Regions from separate parts of the Williamsia sp. DF01-3 genome, predicted to be linked through region 3. Evidence: predicted binding sites of a transcription regulator. Region 3 holds the regulator's gene; each other region holds the start of a gene.

Evidence for each region. The regulator LexA, encoded in region 3, represses DNA repair genes until DNA is damaged. The targets are predictions, from matches to a motif close to CGAACANNTGTTCG.
Region 1: a site for LexA is predicted at 1,493-1,506, ahead of MVA47_RS11790 (DUF222 domain-containing protein). Genes of this name have one in related genera too.
Region 2: a site for LexA is predicted at 1,013-1,026, ahead of MVA47_RS02825 (HNH endonuclease signature motif containing protein). Genes of this name have one in related genera too.
Region 4: a site for LexA is predicted at 2,498-2,511, ahead of MVA47_RS21215 (DUF222 domain-containing protein). Genes of this name have one in related genera too.

Annotation. Positions count from the first base shown of each region.
Region 1 is NZ_JALKFS010000005.1:2,054,272-2,057,984, reverse strand. It holds gene MVA47_RS11790 (DUF222 domain-containing protein) at 1-1,384, opposite strand, end outside; gene MVA47_RS11785 (MspA family porin) at 1,641-2,282, opposite strand; partial or broken gene MVA47_RS11780 (MspA family porin) at 2,355-2,956, opposite strand; gene MVA47_RS11775 (hypothetical protein) at 3,341-3,526, opposite strand; gene MVA47_RS11770 (molybdenum cofactor biosynthesis protein B) at 3,536-3,713, opposite strand, start outside.
Region 2 is NZ_JALKFS010000005.1:212,201-215,913, forward strand. It holds gene MVA47_RS02825 (HNH endonuclease signature motif containing protein) at 1-952, opposite strand, end outside; gene MVA47_RS02830 (pyruvate carboxylase) at 1,121-3,713, opposite strand, start outside.
Region 3 is NZ_JALKFS010000005.1:2,856,469-2,860,181, reverse strand. It holds partial or broken gene hrpA (ATP-dependent RNA helicase HrpA) at 1-785, shown strand, start outside; gene nrdR (transcriptional regulator NrdR) at 817-1,266, opposite strand; gene MVA47_RS15600 (LysM peptidoglycan-binding domain-containing protein) at 1,362-1,883, opposite strand; gene lexA (transcriptional repressor LexA) at 2,106-2,825, shown strand; gene MVA47_RS15590 (acyl-CoA dehydrogenase family protein) at 2,933-3,713, opposite strand, start outside.
Region 4 is NZ_JALKFS010000005.1:4,053,021-4,056,733, reverse strand. It holds gene MVA47_RS21230 (AI-2E family transporter) at 1-541, shown strand, start outside; gene ychF (redox-regulated ATPase YchF) at 611-1,690, shown strand; gene MVA47_RS21220 (DUF1801 domain-containing protein) at 1,925-2,278, shown strand; gene MVA47_RS21215 (DUF222 domain-containing protein) at 2,516-3,580, shown strand.

The sequences.
Region 1 (3,713 bases), 800 kb from region 3:
GGAACAACGGCTCATTCGAGTGGTTCTCGAAAATTGCCAGCGTCTTGTCGGAACGCACTGCAAGCCTCAGCGCATCAGCGATCGGCAACACCGCACCGGTCGCCGTATAGACCAGGCCCGTGCCGTACGGCCGTGACGGCCCACCAGGGAACGAAGGCAACCAGCTCAGATCCTCCCACTGCGTCTCCAGGTACGGGTGAACGTCCTCCGCTTCACGGTCTTGCTCTGCTTCGGGGTCTGGCTCCAGCGTTGATGCCGGCTCTGGCGTGCGCTCTGCCTCGCGGGCCGGCTCCGGCTTGCGGTCTGGCTCCGGCGTGTAGTCTGGCTCCGGTTCGCGGTCTGATTCTGCTGCCAACGCCAGCGCTCGACCGGGTCCAAACTCAGATCTCGAAAAGCTCTCTCCGCCAACGCCTTCTGGCGACACCTGCTCGCGCATGTACTGGTCGAGCTGGTCTTTGGTCATGTTGATGACGACCTGCACTGGCAAACCGTGATGCGTCTTGCCCAGCTGCCCCGATTCGAGCAGGTACATCAGCATCGATTTCACCGCATCGTGATTACGCTGCGCCGCACTGCGGGTGTCGTTGTCTGCCGCAGCCTGCAGCAGGTCTCTGTCCAACGTCGGATCATCGGCTGCACCTGAGGGCGACAGCGGATCATCAGGATTGTTCATCCCCGGAGCGGCCCACACCGCGAGCATCACATCCAGCAACGCCCGGGTCACCGGGTCCAGATGTCCCGCTACCGTCGACATGAGATCCGTGGCCGGCTTCCCCACGGTGAATCCACGTTTCCGGGCCCTGTCGGTGTCATCGGCCAACGTCCCGTCGGGATCCAAGTACTCGAGGATGCGCTCACCGATCGCCTCGACTTGTCCGGGAGTGTGCTTGCGGCACAGATCAGCCAGCGCCACCTCTGTATTTGTCCGCTTCTCCGCATCGACCTTGTGCGGAATCTTTGCCATCACCCTCGCCACCACTCCAGCGTGATCAAGTCCGATCACACCCTCGCGCAACGCTTCTGCGGTGTTCGGGAATCGAGCATCTACCACTTCACCGCTGGGAGTCACCGACGGCGTCAACGCGTCCATTGCTTCCACCCGAGCTCGGGCAGCCCCCGGGCGCAGCCGCGCCAGCGAGGTCAACATCGCAGCCGGCGAGGAACACCCGAGTTTCGAATACGCGCGTCGCACAACCACTTCCCGCAACACCGGCAACCCTGCGGACTGCAACCGCCGCGATGCGACCTCCAATCGGTCGACCAGACGTACACAATCCTCGTCGGAAAGCGTCGTCAGATTCAGTTCGGCGAGCTGATCGATCGCCGACTCCAGATCTGACACCGCGCCCACCACAGGCGAATCGATGACAGCACCGTCGGACATGATGACCCCCCAGTCAACCGAAAAGCGAACGCTGACAACAGATGCGGAGTGCCTCAGTTGTCAGGACGATTCCCTATGACCAATTGTAATCCAATATCAGCAGATTGTCGAACGCATGTTCGAATGCTCACGGTCGCGGCGCCTTCCCGGCCAGCACCAGCAATTTCATCGTCCTGGTGAAACACCGAAAGCCGGAACACCCTGCGGTGGTCCGGCTTCCGGGTTGTTCAGTTGTCAAGCAGCAGGGATCTGCCTATCAGCCGAGGCTGAACTTGGAGCCCCACAGGGTGACGATGCCGGTGACCGACGGGGTGTCGACGGTGACCTTGACGTACGCCTGTCCTTCGGCGTATCCGGCGCAGCCGTCGATCTTGACGGTTTCCTGGCTGTAAGCGATGCCGCCGGCGTTGCCCTCGAAGCTGAAGTCGGTGGCGTCGTCGGACGACAGGATCGGCACGTAGGTGGCCTCACCGGGTCCGAGCGTCAGACCGCCGCTCAGGCCGGCCTCGGGAGTGGTGAACGGGGTGCCGGGAGCCGAAAGATCCAGCGAGGTCCCGATACCGGCTTTACCGCCGGCACCGAAGGTCAGCTGGCAGCCGACAACGTAACCGGCTTCGACGGTGGCGCCTTCGGCTTCACCGTCGACGGTGACGAGCACCTTGCCCGACAGCCACACGTTGCGGCTGGTCGGAACCGCCACGGTCGACGGCTGGATGTTGACGAACTCGTCCTTCAGCGTGACGGTGACGTTGGAGCCGTCGATCAGCTTCTGGGTGGCGACGCCACCGGGCAGAGCACCGGCAGCTGCGCCGCCGGCACCCATGGAGGACAGTGCGATGGCCGAGACACCGGCGATGCCGGCCACCGCGGCGAGACGACGCGAGAGTTTGTTGCGCATGATTCCCCTTCAGGAATATGAATCTGCTTGCGGCAGATAAGATTTCAGGCTAGTTGGTTTATCTGCCGACGATCAGTTCAGGCTGAACGGGGCGCCATAGAGGGTCGACTTGATGACGTAGTTGCCCTCGGTCTGCACGGTGGTGAAGGCGCGAGCCTGGGCGTATCCGCCACACTGCTGCACCTCGATGCCCTGACGCTTGTACTGGACGCTTGCAACGCCGCCCTCGAAGCTCTTGGTGCCGAGCGGAACGAAAGCCGCTTCACCAGGTGCCAGTGGGAACGTGAGCGAGCCGTCGAGGCCCAGGCTCAGAGAAGAATCGATGGAGGCGTTCAGGCCACCTTCGAGACCGGTGATGTCGACCTGGCAGCCGACGATGTAGCCGGTGGTCAGGGTACCGCTGGCGCCATCGGCGGTCACGGTGACGAGGCCGGAAACCTCTGCGGCGCGACCTGCGCCGTTGTTCGCCAAGGACGGGACCGGGTAAGCGGCCTCGCCGGTGCGGCTGATCTTGACGACGGTGCCGTCGACACCTGGGTCACCTTGCTGCCGCTGGGCAGGGGTCCTGCGGCGGCGTTTCCTGCGCCCATGCTGGCCAGGCCAATGGCGGCAACCGCGGTAATCGCGCCAGCGCCGACAACGCGGCGCAGACCGAACATGCTGAACTTGCTCATTCGTTCCCTCTCACAGGATTGCTGTGTAATCCAAGCTCAACCAAATCGTGAGCTCGAAGTGGCCAAAAGGTTCAGCGGAATCTTCTACCGGGGCAATCAACGGGCTTGTATGCCCGCAGTTTCCAGTAGGTAAATCTCGGCCGAACACCTTGCCCACACCGCGGTCGCCATTGGGGACGTCGCACGGGATACGCCCAACCCCCGCACTGGTTCTGGCCGTATCGAGCGGAACGTTAGCCCCAGGAACAGGTGCGGGCAACGGTTGGCAGCAGTCGTGTCCTGAAAGGGAGAGTTCGCCGAAGCGAATTATTCATTCTCGATCTTGCAGAGAATTCAGTGAATTATCAGGAAAGCCCAGGAACCGGGCCGTGACCTAATCGCGATTCAGCCGTGATGTGGCGGGCGATTCTCGATAAACCATTCGTCCCCGCGCATATCGACGTTACTGTGACCTTCATCACTTCGACCGATCGGGCGCTCATCGCTGCTGGTCACGGGCAAATCCTCGCCAAAAACCTTCTCTAATTCAGCACGAGTCTTGGTTCGCGTCCGGTCTTTCGAGTCGCTCATCAGACCCGATCAGAAGTTGCTGATCGACGAGATCAGGTGTTTCGCCATCGGGGTGATGGTGGCCATGCCGTCACGAACGGCGGCCCGCGAATTGGCCAAGTTGACGACAATCGTCTGCCCCGAGACACCCGCAAGCCCGCGTGACAGCCCGGCATCCATCGCACCGGCAGCCAATCCGGAACTGCGC
Region 2 (3,713 bases), 2.6 Mb from region 3:
CAAGCTGCTGCTTGGTCATCGTGACAATCACCTGCACCGGCAGGCCACGATGCGAAGTACCCAACAACCTGTACTCCAGAATCGTCTTCAAGATCGCCTTGACCGCATCATGCTGACGCTGCGCACGCGAACGGGTGTCACGCCCCGCGGCAGCCTCGAGGATTGCTGGGTCCATGCTCGGGTCGTCTGCGGCGCCGGTGGGTGAGTTCGGGTCATCAGGGTTGTTCATCCCTGGTGCTGCCCACACATCCATCACGGTTCGAAACAACGCCAATGTTGCCGGGTCCAGGTTGCCGGTAATTTTGGCCATCATGTCCAAGCCCTGGCCGCCATCAGACAAGCCCCGGTTACGTCTGCGGTCAGCGTCATCAGTGAGCGACCCGTCCGGATCCACCCGCGCCAACACTTCCCGCCCACACACCTCGAGCTCAGTCGGAGTCAACGTGCGCGCGTTGTCGGTCAGCCACGCATCGACCACGTCATACACCTCCGGCGCTGACTTGTGCGGAATCTTGTCGCGGACTTTGAGCATGACATCCATGTGCGCCAACCCAATCGCGCCCTCGGCCAACGCTTCCGCAGCGGCCGGACATTTCGGCGGCAGCACTTCGCCCTGCATCGACAACAACACACCGGCCGCATCAAGTGCTTTCAACCGCGAGGAGGCATCACCACGAGAGACCCGCAGCTCACTCATCACAAACCGATGCAACGTCGAATGACCAGCCTTACGAAACAAACCCCGATCATTCACCTCCTGCAACCGCCGAAGGCCCTGAAACGACAGTGCCCGAACAACTCTCTCGTTCACCCGCACCAACTCAGCAACCTGCACATCATCAACATCAGCCGACGACGCCCCAGCAATCCGCTGCAGCACCGCATCAAGATCGCGATACAACCCCACCAACAACGGAACCGACGGTGGATCAACCGTCACCGAACCACTCATGAAGCCCCCCAGCCCCGATGAACTACTTTCTCAAAGTCTACCGGTCAAACCCCAGATTGTCGAACGTCTGTTCGAGTAAAAGTGGCCACGTCGACTACCACCGCTACGCGGCCGGCACTCCCTCCGCCGCGAGTTGTGCTCCCGCACATACGTTCTTACGGTCCTTCGTCACCCGATCACCAGAAGCAGGTCGCCACCATCGACCTGTGCTGCACCACTGATGGGCACTCGGCTGACGGTGCCGGAGCGGGGCGCGGTGATCGCGGCCTCCATCTTCATCGCCTCGATGCTTCCCACCAATTCACCCTGCTCGATGGCGTCGCCCTCTTTGACCGACAACGTGACCACACCGGTAAACGGCGCCGGCACCTGTCCCGGATCGGTGCGATCGGCCTTTTCGGCTTCGCGAGTGGTCGTCTCGACGCTGCGGTCACGTACCTGTACCGGACGGAGCTGACCGTTGAGGATGCACAGCACGTTTCGCATGCCCTGGGCATCGGGTTCGGAGATGGCTTCCAGACCGATCAGCAACTCCACGCCGGGTTCGAGTTGCACCCGGTGCTCCTCACCTTGCCGCAGGCCGTAGAAGTATTGATTGGTCGACAACTGCGCGGTGTCTCCGAAGTTGTCGCGGTGGGTTTCGAATTCCGTTGTCGGACCGGGGAACAGCAGCCGGTTCAACGTCTCCCGCTTGACTTCGCTCGGCCCCGACAGTCCCGCAAGCTGTTGTTCCGTGAGGGGTGTGACCGCTCTTGGCTCGGCCCGACCGGCCAGCGCCCGGGACCGCAGCGGTTCTGGCCAGCCACCGGCGGGGTCGCCGAGGTCGCCGCGGAGGAAGTCGATGACCGACGACGGGATGTCATAAGAGGACGGTTCGGCTGCGAAGTCGTCCGCTGTCGCATCGGCGCCGACAAGCGCCAACGCGAGGTCGCCGACGACCTTCGACGACGGGGTCACCTTGACCAATCGGCCCAGAATCCGGTCGGCGCCGGCATAGGCCGACTCGATGTCCTCGAACCGATCGGCCAGGCCGAGCGCCGAGGCCTGCTGGCGCAGGTTGGACAGCTGCCCGCCCGGGATCTCGTGGGTGTACACGCGGCCGGTGGGAGCGGGGAGTCCTGACTCGAATGGCGCATAGTTCGAACGGATTGCGGCCCAGTAGGGTTCGAGGTCGCACACGGCGCTGAGATCGAGCCCGGTGTCACGTGTTGTGTGCTCGGTCGCGGCCACGATCGCCGACAGCGCCGGCTGACTGGTGGTGCCGGCCAACGCGGCGCTGGCGCCGTCGACGGCGTCGACACCGGCGTCCCAGGCCGCGAGGTACGTGGCCAACTGGCCGCCCGGGGTGTCATGGGTGTGGAGATGAACCGGTAGATCAAAACGTGAACGCAGTGCTGCGACAAGGGTTGCGGCGGCCGGGGGACGCAGCAGACCGGCCATGTCCTTGATCGCGAGAATGTGTGCGCCGGCCTCCACCAGTTGTTCGGCGAGCCGCAAATAGTAGTCGAGCGTGTACAGGTCCTCGTCTGGATCGGTCAGATCGCCGGTGTACGACATCGCCACTTCGGCAACAGCTGTGCCCGTGTCGCGAACCGCATCGATGGCCGGACGCATCTGATCGACGTTGTTGAGCGCATCGAAGATCCTGAAGATGTCGACACCCGTGTCTGCCGCCTCGCGAACGAACGCATGGGTCACCTCGTCGGGGTACGGCGTGTATCCCACCGTGTTCCGGCCTCGCAGCAGCATCTGTATGCAGATGTTCGGCATCGCCTCACGTAGCGCGGACAATCGCTCCCACGGGTCCTCGTGCAGAAAGCGCAGCGCCACATCATATGTCGCGCCTCCCCATGCCTCCACCGACAGCAGCTGCGGGGTCATCCGGGCGACGTAGGGCGCAACGGCGACGAGATCACGGGTTCGTACGCGCGTTGCCAGTAAGGACTGATGGGCATCTCGGAATGTGGTGTCTGTGACGGCCAGAGCCGTTGAGCGACGGAGGTCTGCGGCGAACCCCGTCGGTCCGAGGCGGAGCAGCCGATCCCGCGATCCGGCCGGAGGTGGGTTGCCGACGTCCACCGCCGGCAGCTTGTCCACGGCATATACGGTGGACGGACGCTCGCCGTGTGGCCGGTTGACGGTGATCTCTGCCAGGTAGCGGAGGATGCGAGTGCCTCGGTCCGCGGAGACGTTCTGGGTCAACAGTTCCGGGTGGTTCTCGATGAAGGACGTGTCGACCCTCCAGGCCAGGAAGTCGGGATTGTCCAGGACTGCCTGCAGGAAAGGAATGTTGGTCGCCACACCACGGACACGGAACTCGGCGATCGCCCGCCGGGCGCGGGCCGCTGCGGTGACGAAGTCGCGTCCGCGGCAGGTGAGTTTGACCAGCATCGAGTCGAAATGCGAACCGATCTCCGATCCGAGTCCGACACTGCCGTCCAATCGGACGCCTGAGCCGCCCGGTGTGCGATAGGCCGTGACCCGGCCGGTGTCGGGGCGGAATCCGTCGGTGGGATCCTCGGTTGTGATTCGGCACTGCATGGCGGCGCCGCGGATCTCGATGGAGTCCTGCGTCAGACCCAGGTCGGTCAGCAACTCACCCGACGCGATACGCAGTTGCGCCGCAACCAGATCGACATCGGTGATCTCCTCGGTGACGGTGTGCTCCACCTGGATACGCGGGTTCATCTCGATGAAGACGTGATTGCCGTATGGGTCCAGAAGGAACTCCACGGTGCCTGCGCAGGTGTATCCGATGTGC
Region 3 (3,713 bases):
CTGGGCAAGACATCACAAGCTATCCTGCGCTGACCCGCCGAGGCAGTGGTTTCACGGTGGTCGCCGTGCCCACCCAGGCCGAGCAGGCTGCGAACATGTACGACGCTGTTGTCGAGATGATCGTCTCCAGCGTTCCGCCACTACGACCGTCGGTGACATCGACACTGAGCACCGCCGAGAGACTCGCACTCAGTCAGAGCCCCTACCCGGACACCGCCGCTCTTCTGGCCGACTGCGTTCGGGCTGCCGTGGTGGACCTTGTGCCCAACCCGCCAAATGTCTGGACGCCAAGCGAATTCGCTGCACTTCGGGAGAATGTGGCCCGCCAGGTAGCCGGGAGGGCAACGGACAAACTACGCAGGGTGGCGACGATCCTGACCCGCGTGGCGCCCCTACGCACGGCGATTACCGCGGCCGGTAGATCGATCGCCGCCGACGACGTGCGGGACCAGCTGGAGGAGCTGTTGTTCGACGGATTCGTCTCTGCGACACGCGACGAACACCTCGCGGAGATCCCCCGCTACCTCGATGCTGCGAGGTCGAGACTCGAACAGCTCCCGGCAGGCGCCGCTCGCGATGCCCAGGCGATGGCTGCCATCGACCGGGTGGTGTCGGCGTGGACTGATCACCTGCGACACGTTCCGCCCGGTCGGCGGGACGCAGTCAACGAGCAAGCTGGATGGATCGTCGAAGAACTGAGAGTCGGATTGTTCGCACAGCACCTGCGTACTGCGTATCCCGTGTCGGAGAAACGGGCGATCAAAGCCATCCGGGAACTGCGCTGATCCGGCGGCACGACATGCCGGACGAAACCCGTCAGGGTCTGGCGGCTCGCAGATCGTCGATCTCTTTTTGGAAGTCTTCGACTGAGTCGAACGAGCGATACACCGACGCAAAACGAAGGTAAGCGACCTCGTCGAGATCCCGTAACGGGCCCAGGATCGCCAGGCCCACTTCGTTGCTGGGAACTTCGGCCGATCCTGAGGCGCGGACAGCCTCTTCGACCTGCTGCGCGAGCAGGTGCAGACGGTCATCGTCTACCGCGCGGCCCTGGCAGGCGCGCCTCACGCCCCTCATCACCTTCTCGCGACTGAAAGGTTCGGTGACACCGTTGCGTTTGACGACCGCAAGGACTGCGCTCTCCACCGTGGTGAACCGCCGTCCGCATTGCGAGCAGGCCCGCCGACGACGAATCGCCTGGCCCTCGTCGGCCACCCGTGAGTCGACGACCCGCGTGTCCTCGTTCTTGCAAAACGGGCAGTGCATGCAGGGTTCCTCGGACGTCAGCGGCCCCGTCGGAATGACCGGACACTCTGTTGTAGAGGATACCGCCCGGCCGATTGCTTGCCCCAACACTGCGGCTACCGCGCGTAGATCGGCGTCACCAGGGATTGCCCCGGCGACAACGCTGAATTGCTCATCGCGTTGAGGTCCATGATCTTCTCCACCACCGCTTCGGTCGGCATCTCGGGTGCGATTCGAGAGGCGATGTCGCCCAACGATTCTCCCGACTGCACATGGACGACAGCGGTCCCGGTGTTCGCCGGAGCGGCACCGCTCTCGACCACCCGGCCGAAGAACATGAGGAACAACACGAGCATCATCAGGCCGATTCCGACCACGGCGGCCCCGGCCCAGGCACGTCGGCGGAAATACACATCGCGCTCGACGGCGACCGTCGGTGCGGAACTGCCCGGCTCGGCGCAGCCAACCACAACACGGCGGTCGGCGGCGAGCCTGCGGTCGGCCGGCCGACGAGTACTGTCGACACGCGCTCGCGCCGTGCGGGTGTACTGATCGGAGGCGACGGGCCCACCGACTCGGGCGAGGCGGCGACGGGGCCGCTCAGCGGCCGGGCGGCTGATGGTGGTGGCTGCAGTCATTGTTCGATCCTCGGGTCAACAGTTCGATCACTCGTTCGATTGAACGATTGTTCGAGTTGTATCACGGTGGTCCGACACACGCCACGCCCAATCGAACAAATGTTTGAGAGTTGTGACAGATTGCATTAGCGTGATCCCCATAATCCAACGAACAACGTGTGCGTTTACCTCTCTCGACAGCTACGACACCTTGGCCGGACACCATACGAACTGGAGGACCTGATGGCCGATACGACAGACACCCGGACGCCGCCGGACGCGGCGGCCGCGACGGTGGTCACTTCCGAACCGCTGGCCGAGGGGTCGCTGACCCCGCGCCAGAAAGCCGTGCTGGAGGTGATCCGGGCGTCGGTCCGCGAACGCGGCTATCCCCCGTCCATCCGCGAGATCGGTGATGCTGTCGGCCTCACCTCCACGTCGTCGGTCGCTCATCAGCTCCGAACCCTCGAGCGCAAAGGATTCCTCCAGCGCGAGAACAACCGTCCCCGGGCGGTCAACATCCAGGACACCGACCTCAATCCGGCCACGGCTGCCGGCCAGGTCCAGGTCCCCGACGAATCCCTGCCGACACCGACGTTCGTTCCGGTCCTCGGCCGCATCGCGGCCGGCGGGCCGATCCTGGCCGAGGAAGCCGTCGAAGACGTGTTCCCGCTACCGAAAGAGCTTGTCGGGGAAGGATCTTTGTTCCTCCTGCGAGTGGTCGGCGAGTCGATGATCGATGCCGCCATCTGTGACGGCGACTGGGTGGTCGTCAGGCAGCAGAATGTCGCAGACAACGGCGACATCGTTGCGGCCATGATCGACGGGGAGGCGACCGTCAAGACGTTCAAACGCACCAAGGATGCGGTGTGGCTGATGCCGCACAACCCAGTGTTCGACCCCATCCCCGGCGACAACGCCGTGGTGTTGGGGAAAGTTGTCACGGTGATGCGGCGCCTCTGAGGCGTCCGGCAACATCCTCGGTAACCGGGCAGACGCGGAGACTACGCAGACACGAGTGGGGTGCACCTTCCGGTGCACCCCACTTCGCGTAGTTCTGAAACTCGTACTCAGACGCCGAGGCTTCGGCCGATGACTTCCTTCATGATCTCGGTGGTGCCGCCGTAGATGGTCTGAACTCGTGAATCGAGGAAGGCCTTGGCCACCGAGTACTCACGCATGTAGCCGTAGCCGCCGTGCAGCTGCAGGCAACGATCGATGAGGTGGACCTGGTTCTCGGTGGCGTAGTACTTCGCCATCGCCGCGTCCGGAACGGTGAGCTTCTTCTCGTTGAGCAGTTCGATACACCGATCGACGAACACACGGGTGGTAGCGGTGGACGTCGCCAGTTCGGCGAGCAGGAACCGCGAGTTCTGGAAGCTACCGATCGGGCGGCCAAATGCCTTGCGGTCCTTCGTGTACTGGATTGTCGTCTCGAGAACCGACTCCATGGCGCCGGCCGCCACAACAGCGATCGACAGGCGCTCCCGCGGAAGGTTCTGCATCAGGTAGATGAAGCCCATGCCCTCCTCGCCCAGCAAGTTCTCGGCGGGCACCTTGACGTTGTCGAAGCTCAGCTCGGCGGTGTCCTGCGCCTTCATCCCGACCTTGTCGAGATTGCGGCCGCGTTCGAATCCCTCCATACCGCGCTCGACCACCAGCAGGCTGAACCCCTTCGCACCGGCCTCAGGGTCGGTGCGGGCCACCACGATGACGAGGTCGGCGTTGATGCCGTTGGTGATGAACGTCTTGGAGCCGTTCAGCACCCAGTTGTCGCCGTCTTTCTTGGCGTTGGTCTTGATGCCCTGCAGATCGGAACCGGTGCCGGGCTCGGTCATCGCGATCGCGGTG
Region 4 (3,713 bases), 1.2 Mb from region 3:
GGTGATGACGAGGGTGTGGTCGACGCTGGGTGCCTTCATCCGGACCCAGGCGTTGGTCAGTTTGATCGACGCCGTGCTGATCGGGCTCGGCTTGGTGATTCTGGGTGTGCCACTTGCGTATGCGCTGGCCATCATCACGTTCATGGGCGGGTTCATCCCGATTGTCGGTGCGTTTGTCGCCGGCGCTCTGGCGGTGTTGGTGGCGTTGGTGGGCAACGGTGTGTGGACTGCCCTCATCGTGCTGGGCATCATCGTGGCCGTGCAGCAGCTGGAAGGAAACGTGCTGCAGCCGTGGCTGCAATCGCGGTCGATGAACATGCACGCGGTCATCGTCTTGCTGTCGGTGTCACTCGGTGGATCGCTGTTCGGCATCGTCGGTGCGTTCTTGGCGGTCCCGGTCGCGGCGGTCGGCACGGTGATCCTGCGGTACCTCGACGAGCAGATCGCCATCCGCGCCGGCGAGACGGTGGAGACGGAAGAAGAGGACGACGATCTGGTGGTTCCCAAGAGCGAATTGCCCACCGAGCCCGAACCCACCTAGGCACTCGCGCGGCGGCGGGAATCGTACGGCGCGCCGACGTGCTCCGGGCGGCCACTAGACTGGTCGGTTGTGAGTCTTACCCTCGGTATCGTCGGACTGCCCAACGTCGGCAAATCCACCCTTTTCAACGCGCTGACCCGCAACGATGTGCTTGCCGCGAACTACCCGTTCGCCACGATCGAGCCCAACATCGGTGTGGTGGAGTTGCCCGACTCGCGGCTGGCCCGGCTCGCGGAGATCTTCGCCAGCGAGCGGATCCTGCCGGCCACGGTGTCGTTCGTCGACATCGCGGGCATCGTCAAGGGCGCCTCGGAGGGCGAGGGGATGGGCAACCAGTTCCTCGCCAACATCCGCGAAGCCGAAGCCATCTGCCAGGTGGTGCGTGTGTTCGCCGATGACGATGTGGTGCACGTGGACGGCCGGGTCGATCCGGTGTCCGACATCGAGGTGATCGAGACCGAGCTCATCCTCGCCGACATGCAGACGCTCGAGAAGGCGCTGCCGCGGCTGGAGAAGGATTCTCGGAAGAACAAGGACCTCGTCGAGGTCGTGGCGGCTGCCCAGGCCGCGCAGAAGGTACTCGACGAAGGCAAGACCCTGTTCTCACAGAAGGACTCGCTGGACTTCGCGAAACTCCGTGAGCTGCATCTGATGACCACCAAGCCCTTCCTTTACGTGTTCAACGCCGATGAGTCCGTGCTCACCGACGCCGACCGCATCGCTGAACTCAAAGCTGTTGTGGCCCCGGCAGACGCGGTGTTCCTCGACGCCAAGGTGGAGAGCGAGTTGCTCGAACTCGACGCCGAGGATGCCCAGGAGCTGCTCGACTCCATCGGCCAGGACGAGCCCGGCCTGCATTCACTGGCCCGCGCGGGATTTCACACCCTCGGGCTGCAGACCTACCTCACCGCGGGACCAAAAGAGTCGCGCGCGTGGACAATTCACAAGGGCGACACCGCGCCCAAGGCTGCAGGTGTCATCCACACCGACTTCGAGAAGGGCTTCATCAAAGCCGAGATCGTGTCATTCGACGACCTCGACGCCGCCGGCTCGATGGCTGCGGCGAAAGCTGCAGGCAAGGTCCGGATGGAAGGCAAGGACTACGTGATGGCCGACGGGGATGTCGTGGAGTTCCGCTTCAACGTGTGATCGAATCGCCGAGAAGAAGAGTCCTGACCTACTCTGTTTCGGCCCGCGCCGTTGCAAGAGCGTGGTTATCCTCAATGTGGCAGCGGATGCTGCCGACTGCACTTCCAGGCGCGGGTCGCCTGAAACATTGCGGAGAGGCCCGACTCGCTCGGGACATGTCCGGATGAGGTGCGGCGCGTGATTGCGCCGACTTCAACTGCCGATGCAAGGCATTGGCTGACGAGAGGACATGACATGGCATCGAAGGACGAGAAGAACCTTGCCCAGGTGGTCGACAAGATCGCGAAGATGGACGAACCGGGGCGGTCACTCATGCAGCGAGTGCACGAGGTCATCGTGGCTGCCGCGCCCACGCTGAAGCCGCGGATCTGGTACGGCATGCCCGCCTATGCGCTCTCCGCGAGCACGCCTGCACTGGTGACGTTGCGTAACGACGAACGCGTCAACCTTGCTCTCACCGAGAAGGTCGCGCTCGTCCCCGCAGGCGCGTCCGACGGAACATTGATGCCCGCAGCATGGTACTTCGAGACCCTCGACCAGCCCACGGAGAAGCGCATCGCCGAGATCGTCCAATCAGTGGTTTCCTGAGCGGGGTGTACTGGCGCGCTTGGGCCCGGCTCTGACCGCTCGACACGGCGTCGTTTGGGCTGGGCTCAGTCGCGTGCTCCGTTCATCGGCTCCACGGCGAGTTGAAACGCGTCGTGGACGCGGAGGTGTCGGCTGCACAGGTTGTTCTGTGACGGAACGTGGTGGAGTTTCGCTTGGACGTGTAGTCAACTGCGTTCGGCTCAAACACTTGTCAGACTTCGAACCTATGATCGAGTTGTGAGTTGGCCGGGGGCCACCACGATGGGCGCTGAGGCGTCGGAGTTGTTGTCGCGGGTGCAGTCTGGGGTTCGTGAGGTCAATCGGGCGTGGGCGCGGCGGCTCGATGACGGCCTGGAGTACTACCGGTATGTCTCGAGCAATGACGACGAGAACGGCACTCGGGCGGCGGCGTGTGAGATTGCGGTGGCGTGGCGATACACCACCGGGCAGGCCGATCATTTGTTGCGGTGTCGGCGGTTGCTGGATCACCTGCCGGCTTTGGCCGAGGCGCTTGATGCCGGTGAGGTGAGCATCGGCAAGCTCAAGGCGCTGCATCACCGGGCATCGCGGGGGTACCGGGACGCGGTGATGGACCTAGACGGTGTGCTCGCGGACGACGCGATGCTGTTGGGTGACAACTCATTTGCCGAAGAACTGGATCGTCATCTGATGTTGTTCGAGCCGGAGGCCGCGGACGATAACGAGGTAGCCGATCCGGCTCGGCGGGTGGTGGTGCGTCGGCGTGCGGGTGGGATGGCGAGTGTGATCACCGCATGCACTGCGGAAGAAGCGGTCCGGGTCAAAGCGCAGCTCGATGAAATGGCGCCGGACGATCGGGCCGGACAAGTGGACGCGGTGCTCGATGCGATCGCAACCAGCCATGGCCAGACTGAAGCTGCTGTCGCCGAGACGTCGAATCCCGCAGAATCAGCCGTCAGTTCAGAAGCAGACACGCGCGACCTGGCCGATGCAGAGCGGAAGCCGGCGCGGTCGGCTCCTCGCGCATGGACGGAGTTGGTGGTCGACCTGCCGACAGTCCTGGGGTTGTCATCAAATCCGGGATATCTGCTCGGGTATGGGCCGCTCGATTGTGAGCAGTCGCGGTCGTTGGCAGGTCGGTCCAGGTGGCGGGGCTTGGTGACGGTCGGGGAAAAGGCAGTCTCGGGACTCCTCGATTTGTTCACCACTGCCGCAGGCGCGGCGATCACCCGTGACGACATCACGGCGGTGTTGATGAGCTCGGTCGACGGCGGAAGTCGAATCGTGCTGGGGGAGAAGAACCTGGGCCTGCCGCCGCCCTGAAAGCGCCACCCGATCAGGATGGCCACGGTGGTTGGAGTACGCCGCCGCCGGGCGCGTTGAGATATCGACCCGGGGCAAGGCTGGCTCGAATAGTGCGTGCGCTCGATGGGCATTGCCGGTATCCGGGCTGTTT